2 regions of the Paenibacillus sp. FSL R5-0378 genome follow, and region 1 is predicted to be linked to the other one. Evidence: predicted binding sites of a transcription regulator. Region 1 holds the regulator's gene; the other holds the start of a gene.

Region 1 (3,412 bases):
GATGGGAGGCCATGTGGCTTGGCATCGCCTTGTCCCTGGATGCGTTCGGCGCGGGTCTAGGTGCGGCATTGCTCGGCTTTTCGCCGCTGCTGACCGCCTTCGTGATCGCTCTCTTCAGCGGCACCTTTTTGGTCGTCGGAATGAAGACGGGTCTGCGCTTTGCGTCCCGAACGTGGATGCGCCGGTTTACGGTGCTGCCGGCAATATTATTAATTGTAATGGGAATAATGAAGCTGTTATGAGGTGAGTTAAGGATATGAACATCGGGTTAACCGGAGGAATAGCGACAGGAAAAAGTACCGTATCCGCCCTCTTAGTCAGCAAGGGGGCGCTGCTTGTTGACGCCGACGTCATCGCCCGGGAAGTCATGCTCCCGGGTCATCCGGTTTTGGCGGCGGCCGTCGAGCATTTTGGACAAGCCATCCTCCTTCCGGACGGAACGCTGGACCGCAGACGCCTGGGGGATATCGTGTTTCACGATCCGGGCGAGCGCAAAGCTCTGAACGATATTACGCATCCTGCGATCCGTCAGGAGATCCGGGAGCAGATGCACACCTTTGAACAGGAGCACCCGGACCGCCTGGTAGTGGTGGACATCCCGCTCCTGTTTGAATCGGGTCTGGAAGCGATGTTTGAGCAGGTCCTGCTGGTCTATGCCCCGTTTGAGGTTCAGGTGGAACGCCTGATGGAGAGGAATCGGCTGACGAAGGATGAAGCGGTCGCGCGGATTCGTTCCCAAATGGATATCGAAGAGAAGAAGAAGCGGGCCGACGTTGTGATCGACAACAGTGGACAACCTTCCGAGACGGAGCGCCAAGTGGATGAATTTTGGAACCGGAAGGGCCTGCTATGAAGTTTTTACGCAAAAAAAGAGTGCTTCTTCTGTTGTTCTTAGGATTTGTCGTCATCCTGTTTTTTAATACGAACTGGATGTCGTGGTTTTACCCGATTCATTATAAAGAGAACATTCGCGAGCAGGCTGAGCGTTATGACGTCGACCCGTTTCTGGTGGCTTCAATTATCCGGGTGGAATCCAATTACAAGCTGGGCAAGGAGTCCAAGAAGGGGGCTCTCGGCCTGATGCAGTTAATGCCGGATACGGCCAATTGGGCGATGGAAAAGGCCAAGCTTCCGGAGGTGACGCTGGACCATATTAAGCATGAGCCGGAGGCCAGCATCGAAATCGGCACCTGGTATCTCAAAACGCTGTCGGAGCAGTTTAAAGGAAACCGGATTGCCGTGATCGCCGCATACAACGCGGGGCCTGGTAAAGTGGACGGTTGGCTGAAAAGGGGCGTATGGGACGGGACCTACGACTCGGTCAAAAATATTCCCATCGGGGAAACCCGGCACTACGTCCAGCGGGTCATTTATTACTACAATCAGTACACGCGGATATACAGCGAGTTTTAAAGGGAGTACTGTTCTGTCGCTAAACATAACAAAAGAAGCATTGGAGAAGCTAGGTTAGCGTCTCCAACACTTCTTCGGGTATCAAACCGAATTAGAATTGACCAGCCAGTTGTTGTTCAGCCAGGGTCACCAAACGTTTAGTGATAAGTCCCCCGATCGAACCGTTCTCATATGCAGTCATGTTGCCTTGGTATCCGTCTTGTGGGATGCTGATACCCAGTTCTTGAGCGACTTCATATTTCAATTGGTTCAGGGCTGCGGTAGCTTTAGGTACTACCAGGTTGTTGGAGCTGTTGTTGTTGGAAGCCATTGTTGTTCACCTCCTCGCTGTTTGTAAATGTATTATGTCTCGAAGCTCAAAAGTTCATTACTCTTTTTGAAAAGTTTTTGTTGGAAATTTAATACATTTCGGTGAGGCGGCAAGTTAATCCCTGACGGGATAAGGGTTCGCGGTATTCGGACCCTGTGAATGTTCGTGATTTTGTTCTATATACACCGTGATTTGCAAAGGAAGGGAGTTTACCATGAAATGTCCGTACTGTGATTATGCCGGCACGAAAGTGCTGGACTCACGGCCCGCTAACGAAAATAAATCGATCCGCCGCAGGCGTGAGTGCGAGAAGTGCAGCCGGCGCTTTACCACGTTTGAGATGGTGGAGGAAACGCCGCTGATGGTCATCAAGAAGGATGGAAGCCGGGAAGAGTTCAGCCGGGATAAAATCCTCCGCGGCCTGATTCGTGCCTGCGAGAAGCGCCCGGTATCCGTGGAGCAGCTCGACATGATCGTCTCCGAGGTGGAGAAATCACTGCGCAACACCGCCGTGGCGGAGGTGGAGAGCCGGCAGATCGGCGAGCTGGTGATGGAGCAGCTGTATCCCGTGGATGAGGTGGCTTATGTCCGCTTTGCGTCGGTTTACCGCCAATTTAAAGATATCAACATGTTCATGAAAGAGCTGAAGGGGCTGCTGTCCAAAAATACGGTGGAAGACTAACCGTAAGGGAGCATGCTGCTTTGCCGGTCCGGCAACCATCTTAAAGAGCAAAAGGGCCTTCCAGGGCCTCTTTTGCTTTTGGCGGTGGTCATGTCATGAGAGCATAAGGCTGAACACTTGCATGAGCTCCAAAATCTTTTTTGATTTTTTTTGTTGACACATGCATAAATCTTTGATAAATTATAAGAGTCGCTGATACATAATAAATCAGTAGAAAATGATAAGGGGCCTTAGCTCAGCTGGGAGAGCGCATCGCTGGCAGCGATGAGGTCAGGGGTTCGATCCCCCTAGGCTCCATAGAAGAAAACCCTTGGGAATCAAGGGTTTTTTTGTTTGTTTTTTTTAATTTTAAGCCCTGGCCCACTTCTTCCGATACTGATGTGGCGTAATACCCATGCGCTGTTTGAACAATTTACAAAAATAAGAGCTGTTCGCTAAACCAATCTCCTCAGCAATGAGCGAGATTGGTTTTTTCGTGGTCGTTAACAGCAGAACGGATTGATGGACCCGGCGGGCCATGATGTACTCGGAGATGCTGATGCCTGTCGCCTCTTTGAAGAGATGCGATACATGATAGGGAGATAAATGCAGCGACTTGGCCATGTCGTCCAGCCGAAACGGTAACGTATAGTTGGCCTCGATCCATGTCAATATGTGCTCCACCTGATGATTTTGGCGAAGGGCCGGTTTCGGCAGCCCGGCTTCCGTCCGCTGATCCCATACGTGTTGGATCGAACGGTACAGCATGACGAGAAATAAAGAAAATTCCTCATATCTTTCCGCCTCTGAAAGCGCGGGTAATTGATTATCCAAGCTTTTGTAGACAGCGTCCAGGATGTGGAGCTCATCCCCGGTGTCATACAAGCACGGAACTGAGAGTTCCCCTAAATACAAGAATCGATAAAAGGTATGAAGCGAAGGCCATTTTTCAAAATAAGACTCAAACATCGTCGGTTCAAAGGTCACGAGAGAGCGTTCGAAGCATTGGCCTTCGTCGTATTCGAGCT
Region 2 (3,412 bases), 290 kb from region 1:
CGGTGGCGATCATGACCTGGGCCCGGCCGCGGAACAGGTCCATCATCCAGTCCTTTTTGCCCCGGTTCATTCCGCCGCGGTACGGTACACAGGACAAGCCGTGCTTTTGAAAATACTGCAGCAGGTATTCCTGCGTCGCCCGGTATTCCGTAAACACGATGACCTTTTCGTTCATGTCCTTGATCAGCTCGATCGTCTTTTCGGCCTTCGTGTTCGCTTTGATGTTCCGGATTGCGTTCACCAGCTCCCACACCTCGGCGGTGAGTGGGGAGTCGTCCGGAATCTTCTTCGACAGGTTCACGAGGGTCAGGAACACCGCGTCCCGGCTGCTGCACACCTCGCGCTGCAGCGTGACCAGGGACAGCATGCTGCTTAGGTTGCCCCCGGACGCTTTGTACTGGTTCTTGACAAAAGAAGTTACACCGTCGTACAGCGCCTGCTCCTCAGGAGAGAGCTGCAGGCTGACGTTGCGCACCGTCCGTTTGGTGAACTGCACCGGGCCTTCGCCGCGCCGGTTGCGGATCATTACCTTGGCGAGCTCGTCCCGGAGCTGACCCTCGTTCTTCGCCTGCCGTTTGCCGACAACGAAGTTGGCCGCAAAATCCCCCTGCCGCCCGAGCTGGCCGGGCTTCAGCAGCGTAATAAGGTTGAAGAGCTCGCTCATATCGTTTTGAACCGGCGTCGCAGTCAGCAGCAGGCAGTACTTTTTCCGCAGCTTCTGGATAAATTGATAGTTCGTCGTTTTCTTGTTCTTCAGCTTGTGCGCCTCGTCGATAATGAGCATGTCGTATTCCTGCTCCATCAGCATGTCCTTGTGGGGCTCGCGCTTGGCGGTATCCATGGAGGCGACGACGACGTCGGAATGCCAGGAATAAGCTTTTTTCTGCGCGACCGCCGGGATGCCGAATTTGCTGTTCAGCTCGCGGACCCACTGGAGCACCAGGGAGGCGGGTACCAGAATCAGCACTTTGGATACCAGCCCGCGCACCATGTATTCTTTTAAAATGAGTCCCGCTTCGATCGTCTTGCCCAGTCCGACCTCATCGGCCAGAATGGCTCTGCCGGACATCTCAAACAGCACCCTCCGCGCCGTGTCGATCTGATGGGGAAGGGGGGACAGGTCCTGCAAATGCTTCACACACTGCAGCTCGTCAAAGCTCGTCACAAGCCGCGCCTCTTCGCCCTGAACGGCCAGCTGAAACAGCCGGAAGTCACCCCAGGGGCCGCCTTTATCCAGGCGGGATTCGAGGTTATCCAGCCAGCTGCGGTCAATATTTAGGGGAACGGGAAGGTCCCCGGCCTGCGCCCCGCTACCGAGATGAGAAGTTTTCAAGCCTTGTACCTCCTTCATAGGTTCGTAATCTCGCGTAACAGTAGTATGCACGTAAACCGGAGAGTTCATAACCTCCGTATGGATGAAGGCATCCGCTGATTTTCACAATTTTTTTCAAAGGAACCGAAGCAAAAAAGTGAGATTGGCGGAGAAAAGCAAAGGTTGTCCCAGAGTGAAGAGCTTTCATGGTCTAAATTTCAGGATTAAGGCGTGGAGTAACAATATGTGGTATAGTATAATCATCAATGCACACAATATATGGTACATGACGAGCGGATTTGCGTTTTAAATGGGGATATTTCGTTTATTGAATGGAAGGAACCCGGCTACATACAGGCCTTTCCCGGAAGTGAACCGGCACTTTTAGCGCAGTCGGCAGACCGACATCATCCGCTGATCGGAACGAAGAGCCGATACGTTCGGCAGAACAGTCATGGGAGGAGAATGTAACAGTGAATCAAGTTCAGAGCAAACAGAAGCTTGAGGGGTTAAGCGAAAAAATCTTTTTGGACCGGTATGCTTGGAAGGACCCGGACCCGAATCACGCCAAAGTTGGAGACGTCGTACTTGTACTGACCAAGGACGATCCGAAGTTTCCGACAAAGGAAGTCGGCGAGATCGTATCGCGCGAGGGGAAACGGGCGACGGTAAAAACACGCCGCGGCGAGCTGGTGGAGACGGATGTCGAGAAGCTGACGCTGAATATCGAGAAGACGCCTGAGGAAATGTGGGACCGGCTGGCCGGGGCCATGGCATCGGCGGAGCCGACGCCGGAGCTGCAGGCCGAGTGGAAAGAGAAGTTCCGCTACATTCTGGAAGACTGGAAACTCGTTCCGGGCGGGCGGATCGCCGCCGGAGCGGGTGCCAGTGACGAGCTGACGCTGTTTAACTGTTACGTCATTCCTTCGCCGAAGGACAGCCGCGGCGGTATCATGGCGACGCTGTCCGAGATGACCGAAATTATGGCGCGGGGCGGCGGTGTCGGCATCAATCTGTCCTCGCTCCGTCCGCGCAGATCCGTGGTCAAGGGCGTGAACGGATCCTCGAGTGGTGCGGTATCCTGGGGCGGATTGTTCAGCTACACGACCGGCCTGATTGAGCAGGGCGGCAGCCGGCGCGGCGCGCTGATGCTCATGATCAACGACTGGCACCCGGACGTGCTCGATTTTATTACGGTCAAGCAGACGATGGGACAAGTGACGAATGCCAACCTTTCCGTCTGTGTCAGCAATGATTTCATGAAGGCGGTCAAGGAGGACCTGGACTGGGAGCTGGTATTCCCGGATACGACGGATCCGGATTACGACGAGCTGTGGGACGGCGACCTTGAGAAATGGAAGCAGGGCGGCCATGCCGTCATTCCGTACCGGACGGTAAAGGCGAGCGAAATCTGGCATACGATTATCGAATCGGCGTGGAAATCAGCCGAGCCGGGCGTCGTCTTTATGGAATACTACAACCAGATGTCCAACAGCTGGTACTTCAACCCGATCATTTGCACGAACCCGTGCGGCGAGCAGGGGCTTCCGGCATGGGGCGTCTGCAACCTGTCTGCGATGAATCTCTCCAAGTTCTACGATGAAGAGAAGCATGACGTGGCTTGGGACGAACTGGCGACGGTGACGCGTTATTCCGTGCGTTTCCTGGATAACGTTATCGACACGACGCCATACCATTTTGAAGAAAACGAGAAAAACCAGAAGAAGGAGCGCCGGATCGGCCTCGGTTCGATGGGTCTGGCGGAGCTGATGATCAAGCTGAACATCCGGTACGGCAGTCCGGAATCACTTGAGTTCCTCGACAAGCTCTACGGGTTTATCGCCCGCGAAGCATACCTGGCATCGGCTGACATTGCAGAAGAGAAAGGCTCGTTCCTGGCGTTTGACGCGGATCCGTATTTGCAGAGCGGATTTATGAAAAATATGACCGAGGCGTTCCCTGAAGTCGGCACGGCCATCCGTGAGAAGGGCATGCGCAACGTGACCGTCATCACCCAGGCGCCGACCGGCAGCACGGGAACGATGGTCGGCACGTCGACCGGTATCGAGCCATACTTCGCGTTTAAATATTTCCGTCAGA

The links. Region 1 encodes NrdR, which represses ribonucleotide reductase genes. Its sites were predicted from a motif close to AACACNATATATNGTGTT; they were not measured.
Region 2: MKY74_RS12390 (adenosylcobalamin-dependent ribonucleoside-diphosphate reductase) is a predicted target of NrdR. The motif match lies at 1,582-1,599, and genes of this name have one in related genera.

Annotation. Positions count from the first base shown of each region.
Region 1 is NZ_JBBPAY010000001.1:2,326,627-2,330,038, forward strand. Features, by position in the region: gene MKY74_RS10935 (manganese efflux pump) at 1-242, shown strand, start outside; gene coaE (dephospho-CoA kinase) at 257-853, shown strand; gene MKY74_RS10945 (lytic transglycosylase domain-containing protein) at 850-1,413, shown strand; gene MKY74_RS10950 (alpha/beta-type small acid-soluble spore protein) at 1,505-1,723, opposite strand; gene nrdR (transcriptional regulator NrdR) at 1,938-2,405, shown strand; tRNA gene MKY74_RS10960 (tRNA-Ala) at 2,630-2,702, shown strand; gene MKY74_RS10965 (AraC family transcriptional regulator) at 2,754-3,412, opposite strand, start outside.
Region 2 is NZ_JBBPAY010000001.1:2,620,322-2,623,733, forward strand. Features, by position in the region: gene MKY74_RS12385 (DEAD/DEAH box helicase) at 1-1,333, opposite strand, end outside; gene MKY74_RS12390 (adenosylcobalamin-dependent ribonucleoside-diphosphate reductase) at 1,786-3,412, shown strand, end outside.